DNA from 4 places in the Aneurinibacillus sp. XH2 genome. Region 1 is predicted to be linked to each of the others. Evidence: riboswitches for the same ligand, from Rfam matches in the RefSeq annotation. Region 1 holds a riboswitch; each other region holds the start of a gene.

Region 1 (3,539 bases):
CGTATTCATGGATCGTTCCTCCTTAATCAAATCAATCTCCTATTTATTTTAATTCAAAATTTCGATATCTTTATGAGACTTTTATGAATAATTATTGAAATATGTTGAGGTTCACGGTTAGTGATAGCAAACAAAAAGTCCGAGCACGCCGGGTTTCATGGTTTGTGTTTGCTATTCATTTTTTAGTGACTTAGACGCTCCAAATAAAACCGCCACTCCAGAAACAAGACAAACAGCAAGTAAAACTATATATCCCATGTTCACATTCTCCTTATACTAGATAATCATTTTCATATTAACATAGTATTAATAATGCTTTTGTGAATAATTATTGAACGATCCAAAAATCCCCGCCAAACATTTAATAATTTGGCGGGGATGCTGGTATGGGATCATCTGAGCCATTTACTTACCTGTTTTCTCTTCATTCTGACATTTCGTTTGGCAGCTTGCTTGAATTCTAAAAGAAACTGTAAAATTCAATTATAATTTGAATTTATCTACAGACAATTGCAATTCCTGCGCAAGATTTCTAAGAGTAATAGTGAAACTTGACAATTCATCTATTAGAGAGGATTGTTTTTCAATAGCTGATGCGATATTTTCTGAACCAACGGCTACTTCTTTGGCTACCCCAGCCATTTCCTGTATAGAAGCCGTTACCTGTTCTGCTCCTGCAGATAATTGCTGGGAAGCTGCTGACACTTCCTGGATTTGATTGTTCACATGTTGGAAGGCTATTCTAATACTCTCTAAAGATTTGCCCGCCTCATTGATAACCGCCATTCCAGACTCAACTTCCTCCGCTTCTTTCTGCATACCAGATATAACTTTACGAGTATGCTCCTGCATTTGCTTAATAAACCCAGTAATCCCCTCTGCCGATTTTTTCGATTGTTCAGCAAGTTTCCTTACTTCATCTGCTACAACCGCAAAACCTTTTCCATGTTCTCCAGCACGCGCTGCCTCAATAGCCGCATTTAAGGATAATAAATTTGTTTGTTCTGTAATCTCCGTAATTACATCTGTAATTCTCTCAATTTCCTTAGAATGGTCCTCTAGTTTTTTAACCAACGAAGTCGTATCATCAACTGATTTGCTAATAGATTGCATCTGTTGAATTGCCTTGGATAGCGCTTCATTTCCATTTTCCACTTCTTTCACCGAGCTTTCAGATGTTTCCGCCACTCTAGAGGATGAATCAGCAATACGTTCAATTCCTATGGCTGTTTCCTCCATCGTACTTGCCACCTCTTCCGCTGTTTGAGAAGAGGCTTCTGCTCCTTGGTTCAGCCCCTCAACAGTGATAGCAATTTGCTTGCTGGCTTCATCTGTTTGTTCCATATTTTTTATTAGTTGTTCCGATAAAGCAATAACATGCATACTGGCGTCATTTACTTTTTTGATAATGCCTTTTAGGCCTGTTACCATTTCATTAATCGCATTAGCAAGTTCTCCTATCTCGTCTTGAGACTTTGTATCAATCGTCTTTACCGTTAAGTCTCCTTCACTTATCTTTTTCGCTATACTACTAACATACAAAATAAGTTTGATTTTTTTATTAAATAACCATATAAATACACCCATACAAATTAGTGAAAATAAAGCAATACCTCCGGCTATAACCCCTTTTATAAGAGGAAGAGAGCCATAAAATTCTTCTGGATATACAGCAATACCAAGTGTCCATCCCCAAGGTTTGTAATACTCTACATAACTCATTTGTGGTCGTTCTTTAGCCTCGTCTTGATTTTTCCACGTATAGGTTAATAACCGTTCGTTAGGATCGCTATTTTTACCAGCTTTCACAAGATCTTGTATCAAATAAGAACCATCTTCAAGCTTGAAATCCTTTTGATTTTGTCCTTCATATCCTAGCGGGTGCATAACTGCAATGTAATTGTCATCATAAGCCCACATATAGCCTTCTTTTTTATAGATAAAATGCGATTTACTTAAATCCCGCTTTTTCTTATCTTCTAACAACGGACCGTTGATATAATCCTTTGCTCTGTTTTGGGCTTCTTCCAATGTAAGATGGCCATTTTTAACTTCTTCATCCATTACCTGAATTATCGTGATTGCACCATCAACAATTTGATGTAAATGCTCAATACCTGCTTTCTCAAGTTCGCTTTTTGCAGAGTAATAAGTAACAACACCTACCAGAGAGCTTGAAATCATGATTGAAATGGTTACTGCTATTATTAATTTCCATCTTATACTAAAAATAATTTTCCTTTTTATCATAGTAATATCCTCCTTTTATAAAGACTGTTTTACCTTCCTTATATTTGCGTATCGAGCGATATATTGTCTTACTATTTAATTGATGTTTCCTAGCTACCAAACTGAACGTATATCTGTCTATTCCTTCACTAATTACTATGTACTGAATGCTAAATCTCACTCCCTTTCATTATGACTCTATATTGATAAACAAACTACATAAATACGATACGAAAGCTAGGCTTATCGCTACTTATGTAAAAAACAGAAAAGGCCATACCGCTCCCTAAGATTACCGAATGCGGAATAGCCTTTTTTTAAATTCATCAAACTTTTTAAAAAGATTTCGGTAACCCGGCTGTCATCATTCACATTGAACCTTAGACCCGTGGCTTTGCGTCCTTATCTTTCGATAAGTTTGCCTTTATCGTTAAATTAAGTTTTGCAGTTAATTAGCACTTATATCTCTTATATTATAGTCATAAAGTTCCATTACTTCAATACTGTAATAACATAAATTATATCTAATTATTCATATTGTTTTATTAATAAAATAAAATTTAAAAAAAAGGGGGGGCAAAACACTATTTTCTAAACGTTTGGTCAACTATAAAAAAAAGAAAGCCCTTGAAAAATCAAGGAGTTTGACGTTTGCTACTATCTGCATTCCAAGCAATACCCGTAAATTTCAAATTTAGAGAACAGATGAAATGCGGGTGAAACGTAGTTTATGAGCCTGCGAAAATCCTTGATTTTAAAGCTATTTAACATAACACGCAAGAAGTCCCCTTCCTTCACGCCTCCGGCGTAGGTGGGGGATGAATCGCGTGTTATGTTAAAAGTAAAAATGAAACAAATTTATTTTTAAAAATAAAAAGCAGTAGGCTGATCAGCTTACTGCTATAGTAACATGTAAAGGGGAATTCTAATTGTTCCTTCTTCTTTTAGAAACGTATCAGATGGAACCAAAAGTGTAAAATTATTCTCCAATAAAAAACCGATGATTCCTTAATGTAGGAAAAATCAATTTTTTAATTCCACAAATTGCATTGTCATATATTTCCTGTATTTTTCTGCCGGGACCCCTATTTACAAGGATACATATCTACAAAATTCAAATAATTTGGTTTTTTAACAGCCACTCTTTTAATTTTATACTCCCCTCTTCGTAGCTTATATCCTTTTGAATGATAGAAAAAGCATAGTAACCAAAAGGATCAATTTTAGGAGAATTAGTTAAACTTTTATTCACCAATATACTATTTTCTTCAAAATTTATATAAACATCCCAAATATCTGCATCTTTCTTT
Region 2 (3,539 bases), 1.8 Mb from region 1:
GAAATTCCGTTCCATTCCAATAAGAGAAGAAATCATTTGTGCTCCTGCACTTGCTCCAAACGTATGACCGGTTATACTTTTTATAGAAGTAATGGGAACATCTTTACCAAACAACTGCATATGGTTGATAGCTTCAATCCTATCGTTTTCTTTCATTCCAAGTGCCTGGCTATTGACATATGTAGGCTTTCTATGTTTAGTTACCTTTTCTAAATCACGAAGCAAATGTTTCCCTTCGCTGTCTGAAAAAAATATTCCTTTTCCATCGTTTGATGTACTGACCTCGTCAATGACACCTAAAATCTTTGTTCCCCTTTTCAGAGCGCTCGATTCTCTTTCAAGCACTAATACGCTTGCTCCTTCAGCGATGACAAATCCTCCGCTCTTTTTTGAAAATGGAACGCCCATCATATGTAGCTCTTTGTCTTGTGATAAACATCTTATTTTTCCGAAGGCATATATCACTGTTTTAGAAATAGGCGCATCGGCCCCCCCTACGATGCAGATGTCTAACTCGCCAGAACGCAAATACATAATGGCATCCTGGATGGCATCAATGCTTGCTGCGCATCCTGTGGCTACGGTTCTCGTAACTCCATTTACCCCTAGAAACTCTGCTATTGAAGAAGCTAAGCTATGATAATGGACGATCCCACATCCACTGACAGGCATATCTTTCAGATTATTCTGTTGGGCAAGAACGACAATCTCATCGTATCCTAGGGTTCCCCCTAAAGCCGTTCCGAGGAAAATTCCTGTTTTATATTGATCTAAATGGATATTTCCTGTCATTTGTAGCGCTTCCTTTGCGGCTGACATAGCCAGAAGACTGATCCTAGGGTATCTTCTATACTTTTTATTCTGTATTTCTGCTAATCTATCATGTACAACCCCGAATGCGATATTTTTTCCTTCCGTTCCTTCTCCTATGTAAAGGTCTAGAGCGCTTTTTCCCGTTAAAAGAGTATCGGCAAAGTGATTTACATTATATCCACCTGGAACTTTGATTCCATATCCTGTGATAACGACTTTCTCCCCTTTCACATATTATTCCTCCTTTGGAATTTAAATAAAATATACATAAATTTTATCTAAGAAAATAAGATCAGTAAACGATAATTTGGAACCCCATTTATCACTCACCATTTGTCCCCTTGAGTACATATTTGCATAGGATGGTCTATGTTTATAAATGTTACGAAGTAGACATAAAACTATTTTGAGTTAACCGCTCAATGCTTTAGGGGGTATATGGTGCTGTTATATCTTTGATTAAATTAATCCGGGGATAAATGGCCTGATTTTTGATTGGATGGGCGCTGTTTTGAAATAGGGGGAGTATGATGATAGTATCAGAAGATAAACGAAGGGGCCGTGTCAGATAGGTGCAATTTTTGCATGTCTTTATACCTATTATCGCTTTGTTTTTAGTGATAATATATTCCTGCTGAAAAAGGTAAACTTATTGAAAGATAAGGACGCAAAACTATAGGGGCTTCTATCTTTAAGATATGCCAGCCAGTTGCCAGGAGGAATATATGAGAAGAAAAATGTATCGAGTTGTTGATGCGATAGTGGATTTTTATAAACTTCTAGAGAAACACCATGATGAGTCACAGCATTATTATATCTTTACTAGTTTTTTTAAAGGTCTGCTTAGAGAGAAAGCGATTGGGGAAACATTACCAATAATAGAACTAATCACTATTCTTAAACATGAAAAACCAACCATATTTTTTACGATGAAAAAACAGAAGGAACATTGGTTAGATATCATTAGTAGTGTTGAATTGGATATTGAAGAAGCAAAAGAGAGAATTAAGCGTATGATAGACGAAAATAGTTTGAGATAAAATGTTAGAATGCCTACCATTGGAATTAGATTTCTCTGTAGTGTCATGTTAAAACATTGTCGGGGTATTTAGAGGAAGAGTGCAGCAAAAATAATAATGCCCCGCTGCCCATTTGGGTGGCGAGGCTTTGCTCTATAACCATCGGTATCAGCTACAGCTATCTTTTTTCTACATGATTCATTTTTTCCCGTCACATAAAGACGGTTATCATCTAGAGCGAAACTTTCAGTCCTGGGTGCTTTTGTAGAAATGCAGCTGCTATTTCCATATCCTTTGTAGTTTGAACACTTCTTGTATATATCCATATGTTGAAACGGGTGACATAATCATTTGATAAAAAAGAACAAATAAAAGAAAACCGAGAAAGTTTTTACGAACTTTTAAATGTAAGGAGGTAAAAACATATTTTTTTTGAAAGAAATAAAGGAAACTATAGCTTATTAAAGTGAGAGGTAAAACGAGTAATGTCATAGGTCCAACAATCCAATAGTAACCGAACCATGCAAGAACAAGGCCAGGAATCCAAAAGAATGTGTATGCAAAGTCCAAATAAGGCATAATCAAATTAATAAAGGTTAAGTATTTTGTATATAGCTGGGGTTGTTCCCAGGGTTTAATTTCCTTTAGCCCTTCAATCATTCCTCTAGCCCAACGAGAGCGTTGACGAACAAAGTGTTTCAAACTGGTAGGTACTTCTGTAAAAGCTACTGCTAATGGTTCAAAATAAATTTTCCCCCCTTTTTGTAAAAGTCTCCATGTTAAGACAATGTCCTCACCGATTGCATTAGGCCATCCCCCGATTTCTTTGAGGCATGAAGTTTTGTATATGCTATAGGCTCCTTGTGCAACAAGTGTTCCCTGATATAAACCCTGAAGCCGTTTAATAGAAGCAATTCCTAAAAAATAATCCCATTCCTGTATCTTTGTCCATATATTATCTCGACTATTTTTAACAAGAATAGAGCCTGCCACTGCACATATCTCTTCTGAACTACTTTTTATTCTGGCTACGATATAACGAATAGCGGATGGATGCAATAATGTATCTGCATCTAGTGTAATTACATATGGAGTCGTAACATATTGTAGTCCTTTGTTTAAAGCATGAAACTTTCCAGGATGCTCTTCGTGAAAAATTGCAATATCCAAGTCTAGTTCCTGTTTTGCTTTTAGTATTTCGGAAACAGTATTATCAGTTGAACCGTTATCAATAATCATCGTAGTTATTTTACCTTTATAATCTTGCTTTGAAAGATATCTTAATGTATTAAATATTTTTTCTTCTTCATTATAAGCAGCTATTAGAACGGTTACAGAATCGGTGGAAAACTCATTCTTGAACGGCGGCTGTCGATCAAAGACTAAGCTTGCAACAAGAAAAGCATTCATATATCCTGGAATATATGAAATTCCTATAATAATGAGCAGAGCGAAAGGAAAAGAAATAATACTTGATAAATCCTTTAACCAAGGCATGGAAATATAAATGGAAAAGCACATCCACAAAAAAGCGATAAAATGACTTAGCCAAAATTTTGTACTTACAGGAATGTAAATTTTTTTTATTGTTTTAGTATTTGTATTAGAATGAATGTCTGGATGCATAGTACCTCTTGTAGGAAAACTTTATTTTTTATCTAATGAACTTGTTGAATCATTCTCAATCAGAAAAAACAAAAATTCGCC
Region 3 (3,539 bases), 1.0 Mb from region 1:
GATGGAAAAAAATTTTCAGGCACACGCTTTTTTAAAGGAAAGCTAAAATACATCTATTTTCCTTTTCTGTTTGCCAGTGTGCTGTACTTTATTATTATGAAAAAGGGCATACCGACAAACGAAAAAGACTGGCAGGATGTTTTGACCGGTCAAACCGCAGGGCACCTGTACTTTATTTTTATGCTTTGCCAGTATTATGTATTCGCTTATCTTTTCCGCCGCTTAATTATGAAGAAAAACATTCTGTTGGTTATCACCCTTTTCTTTGTCATACAATATATGTATATTCATATAATTGCACATGGCTGGTTTGGTCTAGGTATACGTCATTTTTTACCGACTTGGATTTTTACATTGTATTTAGGACACTTACTGTACTGGTATCGTAAACCGATGTTTATGTTTATGGAAAAGCATAAAATTGTTCTTATTGGATTATTGGTTCTATCCGGATTTACTATGTACTTTTTCGTTATGTCATCTAAACTATATACAGCTAACCATCTAATATTTGTCTTAGCAACATTTGCGCTGCTCGTCTCCAGCGCGGCGATATTGCATTATATTGTGGATGCGTTGCACCTGCGCTTTCAGAAAGGTTTAACATTCTATATCTATTTACTACATCCAGCATTTATTATATACGCTAACAAGTTTATGGAAACGAACTTTACCATTGAATGGATTTTTCATCACAAAGCTATATCCGCGCTGTATATGCTGAGCATCTATGCAGTTACATTCGCTGTGTCGGCGATTTGTGCCCAATTGGTAAACCGCGGTTTCAGCTGGCTGACAAGCCAAAAACAAAAAAAAGCCACAAATGCAATTGGTGCGAGGAAACTTGATGGATAGACGATGCGCCACAAAACAAATCCTCCTGGAAAATTGCAGGAGGATTTGTTTTGTCGTACATTCTACACCCAAAGCAGGGCATTCGCCGTTTTTAATGAAATCTAATTTGCATCCCGTCTTCTATCCCATCGTCTATTTCGTAATGGTTTTCTGTTAAATATTCCTGAAACATTGTGTGCAACTGCCGTTCAATGAGACGATTGTTCTCCACCATTAATGCCTGCACAGCTTCTTTCATTTCTTCGATCGTAAAAGCGGCGGAAAGCCGTTCCGCGATTTGCTTGTTCGTAAGTCCAATGGCCACGGCTATCACCTCCGTTTTTACTGTACCCGAATCACATAAGAACCATCCGTGTTTTTATTAATACGTAGTATTTTAATACTTTAAACAACAGAAAATAAAAAGTTCTCCCCCTTGAGAGAACTTTTTATCATATAAGCAAAAAATAATGAATAGAACTAAAAATTCAGATAATACCATTGGAGTCCATTTTTTCAAAAAGCCAAAAGACAACGTGCGTGTTTATCCGCTATTTATTTTGCGCCAGTGAATATTTTCCTTCCTTAAATTCGCGAACCCAGCGATAAATGATGCGGGAGTTTAAGCGATGTCTACGCGCGACTATACTTAAACTTTCTACCTCTAAAGCCTCTTTCACTACTTGATGTTTGAATTGGATAGAATATTGTCGTTTCATCTTTCGTCTCCTTTTTGTGTTTTTTTGAAAAGAAAATAAAAAAGGGCTCTTTCGTGCGCGAAACAGCCGTGGTTATATGCCTATTCATTTATTTATAACCCCAGCTTTTCGGCAACCCGGCTGCCATGGTTTATGCCAGCATAAACGGTAGGCCCGTGGCTTTGCGTCCCCACTTTTCAGTGGGTTTGCCATTATCGAAGCATGCATTTATATAACTTTACAGTCATTTATTACTATAACAAATTTATCAGTATTTGTCGATTATCATAGCTATAATGTTAAAAAAAATTAATATTATAGGCCTTATAGTCCAAAGTATGCATAAAAAAGATAGAATTGCAAGGAGAGGAAATGAATATTTTCTCTCATATTTTTTTTCATCCACACATATGACATAATTGCTCTTTGCAAAACATGTTTTGGTGTAGGGCCAAATATAAGGTAAAATATATAGAAAGTGGAGGAAAATAAGGTTGAAACAAACATTGGAATATATGAAGAGCCTAATATATGAATGCAACATATTTAGTACATAGAAAGGGAGAAGAGAAGATGACAACGCAAACAAACAAGATAAAGCTAAAAACCACCGCACTTATTCTCGCAGCTGGTATCATGGCTGCTTCCGCGCCTCCGGCCTACGCGCTGGACGCATCTGGTATATTTACCGACGTGCCGCGCGACCATTGGGCCTGGAAAAATGGAACCCTTCCCTGGGCGGCACAGGCCGGAATACTGAATGAAAAGCAGACCGAAACCTTTAATCCCGGCGAAGTGATTACAGAAGCTGAGTTTCTTACGATGATGATGCGCCTATTCCCTGACACGCGGGACAAGCTGGGAACAGGAACAACAGAGGAAGTATACGCGCTCGCGCGTGAATATAATCTTCCGGCAGCAGGCATAAACGATCCGGCCAAACGCGCTGACGCGCTGACACGTATCCAAGTTGCGCGCCTTTTCTCCGCTGCCGGCGGCCACCATTACGATGACGAAGGCGCTATCGCTTACATGTATGAGCACGGCATTACGAAAGGCATGGATGGTGAATCAACCATCGCAGGATACGGAAGTTCCCAAAAAGTCAGCCGAGTGGAAGCGGTTCAATTTCTAAAAATGGCCCACGACACTGGCATCGCATCCACCATGCAAAAAATGCCGGAACAACCGTCTTACAATCCTGCTGTCACCCGTTTCATTAGCAGCAGCCCTGAAACAGTAGTCGCAAACTTGCACAAAGCACAAAATGCTATCCTTCCCAAGCGGGGCCAAATTCGAGATTACAATGCGATCAATTTCTGGGCAAAACGTTTATATGAAACGTTTCAAAAAATAGAAGTGACGCATGACGGGACATTGCGCATCTACCTGCCTTCCCTTTCGGAACATCAAACGCTTATTTATCATGTTGCTTCAGACAAATGGTACAGCGGAGAAATTGCCGGAAATGCCCGGTCAAACGTACCTGCTTATCTGGAATTTCCAGCAAGCGCCGATTGGAGCGTTATGCTTATGGCCAAAGATCAAGGTACGATTGTCGGGGATATGTACTATGACACAGCTTCACAAACAATTGAAATCAACAACATTGTGATCCAAAAACACGTAAAAAAATAAGAGGGCCCATCGCCCTCTTTCTTTTTATTCTTCTTGTGACGGTGATAAAAGGTAGGCAAGTAGCTTTTCTTTCACATAGCCAAGTTTTTGTGAATTCCCATCATGGAAAAAGGCATCGATCGCTCCTTCCCCATCGTATACAAACACGCTTGGGTGTTCCGCACCCACAAGGCGACCTAGGTCAAGATACTCGTTTAATGCTCGCACGTATTTCGGATCCTCAAGCAGCTTCCAGTTCCACTCCAGCATCGTACCGGCTCCTGTTTGCCGAGCAATCGTATTTGTCTCTCCTAGCATATCCATGCCTGTGAAATTGTCTTTGCTGAAGTAATGGTTCGGCTGCATCCAGGCGAAGTCAAATCCGAGCGT
Region 4 (3,539 bases), 1.4 Mb from region 1:
CGCAAGACGGGTGAAGACCGATTTATGTACACCATAGCTGTCCTCGTATACCTCGCTAAACTGCACGGTTCCCGGGTTGTCAAACGCTCTTTCCATCCCTGCGGTGAACGTGTAGTCCGCGTTTCGTTTTTCAGCGGCTCCGCTCAGCGCAACGATATAGGCTTTATCTTTTTTTCCGAGCACATACACATATTCGGCACCCATGTCCTGTTTTTGTTCATTTAAGAAAGCCAGCAGGCTAGCATAGGCCGAGTCTGAGCCTGCGTCCGAACGAGTAGCCAGCGTCTTGTCCAAATTCCGCTCAAGTTCCCGGATATTGGTTTGCAGCGTGTTCTCGAACTGGGGCAAAACGTATTGATTAACAATCCACATGGAAAGCTCATAAGAAACAAAGCTGAAGATGATAGATAATACGAGAATGCAACCTGCAAAATAGGCGGTAATTTTTTTACCGAGGGAGCTTTTTGTTTTAAACATAGGTCTTTTCCCTCGCATTTCGCATTGTGTCTACGCATGCCACACGTTTCGCCAAAAATTCAACAATTTCGTCCAACGTTTCTACCGTTGTATAAGGAGAAATCGAAAAAAACTTAGCAGCGTAAACAGGTACACGTTCTGAAACATCGGATGCATCGACTAAGCATTGCCTTGTTGTATCGCCGAAAAACACGTGCTCACGGTGTTTGCCTAATTCTTCAAATATTGGGTAGTTCCATTCGTTGTTCTGTTTAATCTGCTTGCCTGTAAGTTTCCCTGCTCTTTCTTTGTGCCACTCCGCCTGTTCTGGATAAAACCGGAAAGTCGTAATCGGTCCAGGATTATTCTCATTTGTAACAGCCACATTCGAAAAACGGGCCAATAGCCTGTCGCGGAACGCCATATTCACCCGCACATAATTGGCAAGGATTTGGCGGTAGCCATCCACGCCGAACGCCAACAGTGCCGCGTATATCGCGATCGAACTGGCCATACGCGAGCATTCCAGCGTGTAGCTTGTGTGATAACTGCCATAGCCCCGGTTGCCCACATATGGTGTTTCGAACTCATGCAAATCAAGCAGCCCAATATCTTTTCCGTTTTTCACAAGGAACAGGCTCGTAAGATACGGCGTTTGTCCGAGCTTTTGAAAATCGAAGCAGAGACTGTCAGCCAGATGTAAATGCTGCATTTTTTCGCGGATTTGCAGTAAGTTCTCGCACAAAGGCTGTTCGAGTTGAAGCGGATTGCGCGCAAAATCGTAGTCGTTAAACAGGCAATAGAATCCGCCTAGCGCCGAATCGGCGTGGATATGCGCCGGATGGAGCCCGTATCGATTCGTAATTGCATCGGCTGTTTCTTTAATCGCTTTTATATCGTCAATTCCGAATGAATCCGTGGCCCCTGTCGTGGCGACGATGTATATGGGGATACCTCCCTGCTGAATAACACGTTCCATTTTTTCGCGCAAATCATCTGTATTCATAGCGTGCGTTAGCGGATCGGCTTTGACCGTAATCAAATGGTTACTGCCGATGCCGGTCGCCTCCATGGATTTAAAAAGGCTATAATGCGCGTTTTCTGAAGCAAAGCAGTACAAATTGCCAGGCACGCCCTTTTCTTTAGCATCCGGGAATTGCTTGGCGATAGCGAGGCGCAGCCCTGAGAATACGGCTCCTTGCCCGCCCCATGTCGTGTATCCCCATGATTTTGTAGCGTCATAACCCGCCAGTTTGGACATCATGGCGATGACTTTTACTTCTGCCTCCGCGCCAGCCGGTCCGTATACATCCCATAAATTGTTGCCATTTAACAATGTAGTAAGTAAAGAGCCCAGAATACCTGGAATACTTGCCATAGGCAATACATTACTTACGAAATTTCTTGTATGATACGGATGTCCTTTGGCTAACCCGAGAAGTTCTTCAACGACTTTATCCAATGCTATTCCGCGCTCTGGAACCTGCGCGCAGTCTATAATATCCTTGTAAAACTCTCCTGTCCTCTCCTGCATCGATCCTAGTGTTGCGCGTTGTGGGTCTTTCAGGCGATCAAGCCCCTCCACAATGTTTTGCATGAATTGAAGTAGCACCTGCCGACGTTCTTTGTTTCCATCTTCGCTTGGAAACAAAGCTTGTATGTCTTTCATCTTCATGTTTATCCCCCATTCCCTTTGCTTGATTTTCTTATTTTTTTAATACTAAAAGAAAAAGGCCATCCATATTCTTTGGAATAGCCTGTGCCAATATGCAGTACACCCGATTTGTAAACCTTTGACAAGATGATAGAATGCTTTTACGAACGACACTTATGTGCGCTACAATTTTGGCAACCGGCTGTCATAGTTTTGCAACCTTAGACCCTTGGCTTTACGTCTCTACCTTTCGATAGATTTGCCTTTTTCAGATTAGAATAGGTTGGTTCTACCAGGATTATTTTACTAATATAACTTTATAAATCAACCATCTTTCCTGTTTTTGTATTATTAAAAATATTAAACCGTATCTTGTGAATATGAAGAGAAGCTCATAAAAGTACTAGTTATTTCGGGAGATTTCCTAAGTTCATCGCGGCTTATCAAAACGGAGAACAGAAAAAATAAAAAAGATAACATCCATACATTTTTTATTCATAACCTTTTATTATTTACTCACATAACAATAAAGCCATTCCGTGGATGGGAATGGCTGCTTTGATTACGATGGAAAGGCTATAAATATTGAACGAAGGAGCACTTTCTATAAAACTGATGATTATGTTATGCTTATATAACAGTATATCTTTATATAACACTTAATAAGGAGTTATCCGTTATGCAAATAAAAGTGAACCGGCAGCTTCCTGTTCCGTTGGCCAAGCAAATTTATCAAGCGATTGTGGACCGTATCCAGTCGGAGTTGTTGGAAGAAGGCACACGTCTCCCTTCTGTCCGTGCGCTGGCTAAACAGATTCATGTAAGTTTCATGACAGTCGTTCAAGCGTATGATGCGCTTGAAGAAGATGGATATATTATACGTATTCAAGGAAAAGGCACATTTGTACGGACAAAAGCGGCGGATACAACGCCGAAAAAAGAGCTGCCAAAAAAAGAGTCGCCGTTTGATTGGCAACTGTCGGTTCCCGACTATTTGCCACGAGCGCAGTTTTCACGCTATCACCAGGTATCGGCCCGCTATGAATTTTTTTCTTCTACGATTGACCCTGGGCTTTTGCCAAACCGGTACTTGGAAAAAGAAATTCAGCGCATTCTTGCTGAGGAGCCGAGAATTCTTTCCACGTACAGCGACGTTCAGGGTGACTTGCCGCTGCGTCAAGAACTAACTGTTTATTTACGGGATAAGCAAATTCAAGTAACACCGGAAGAAATTTTAATTACGAATGGAACACAACAGGGCATTGATCTCGTGGCTCGGACGTTTGTCGGCCCAGGGGATATCGTCATTACCGAGGCGCCTACCTACCCTGCGGCGATTGATGTATTCCGCTGGCGCGGGGCTACCATTCTTCCCGTGCCTGTAGATAAGGATGGAATGCGAGTAGATATGCTGGCGGCGCTATGTGAG

Evidence for each region. A riboswitch is a leader RNA that binds a small molecule or an ion and turns the genes downstream of it on or off. The one in region 1 is predicted to bind cyclic di-GMP.
Region 2: linked by a shared signal. The riboswitch ahead of ACH33_RS08040 (hypothetical protein) and the one ahead of ACH33_RS16730 (methyl-accepting chemotaxis protein) in region 1 are both predicted to bind cyclic di-GMP.
Region 3: linked by a shared signal. The riboswitch ahead of ACH33_RS18765 (transposase) and the one ahead of ACH33_RS16730 (methyl-accepting chemotaxis protein) in region 1 are both predicted to bind cyclic di-GMP.
Region 4: linked by a shared signal. The riboswitch ahead of ACH33_RS09880 (pyridoxal phosphate-dependent decarboxylase family protein) and the one ahead of ACH33_RS16730 (methyl-accepting chemotaxis protein) in region 1 are both predicted to bind cyclic di-GMP.

Annotation. Positions count from the first base shown of each region.
Region 1 is NZ_CP014140.1:3,374,732-3,378,270, forward strand. It holds gene ACH33_RS16730 (methyl-accepting chemotaxis protein) at 484-2,250, opposite strand; cyclic di-GMP riboswitch class I at 2,575-2,662, opposite strand; gene ACH33_RS16735 (DUF3986 family protein) at 3,344-3,539, opposite strand, start outside.
Region 2 is NZ_CP014140.1:1,618,059-1,621,597, forward strand. It holds gene ACH33_RS08035 (beta-ketoacyl synthase N-terminal-like domain-containing protein) at 1-1,044, opposite strand, end outside; cyclic di-GMP riboswitch class I at 1,446-1,530, shown strand; gene ACH33_RS08040 (hypothetical protein) at 1,539-1,853, shown strand; gene ACH33_RS08045 (glycosyltransferase family 2 protein) at 2,112-3,458, opposite strand.
Region 3 is NZ_CP014140.1:2,333,778-2,337,316, forward strand. It holds gene ACH33_RS11505 (acyltransferase family protein) at 1-855, shown strand, start outside; gene ACH33_RS11510 (hypothetical protein) at 947-1,159, opposite strand; gene ACH33_RS18765 (transposase) at 1,386-1,553, opposite strand; cyclic di-GMP riboswitch class I at 1,661-1,753, opposite strand; gene ACH33_RS11515 (S-layer homology domain-containing protein) at 2,106-3,170, shown strand; gene ACH33_RS11520 (DUF4855 domain-containing protein) at 3,195-3,539, opposite strand, start outside.
Region 4 is NZ_CP014140.1:1,990,697-1,994,235, forward strand. It holds gene ACH33_RS09875 (methyl-accepting chemotaxis protein) at 1-477, opposite strand, end outside; gene ACH33_RS09880 (pyridoxal phosphate-dependent decarboxylase family protein) at 470-2,125, opposite strand; cyclic di-GMP riboswitch class I at 2,301-2,384, opposite strand; gene pdxR (MocR-like pyridoxine biosynthesis transcription factor PdxR) at 2,790-3,539, shown strand, end outside.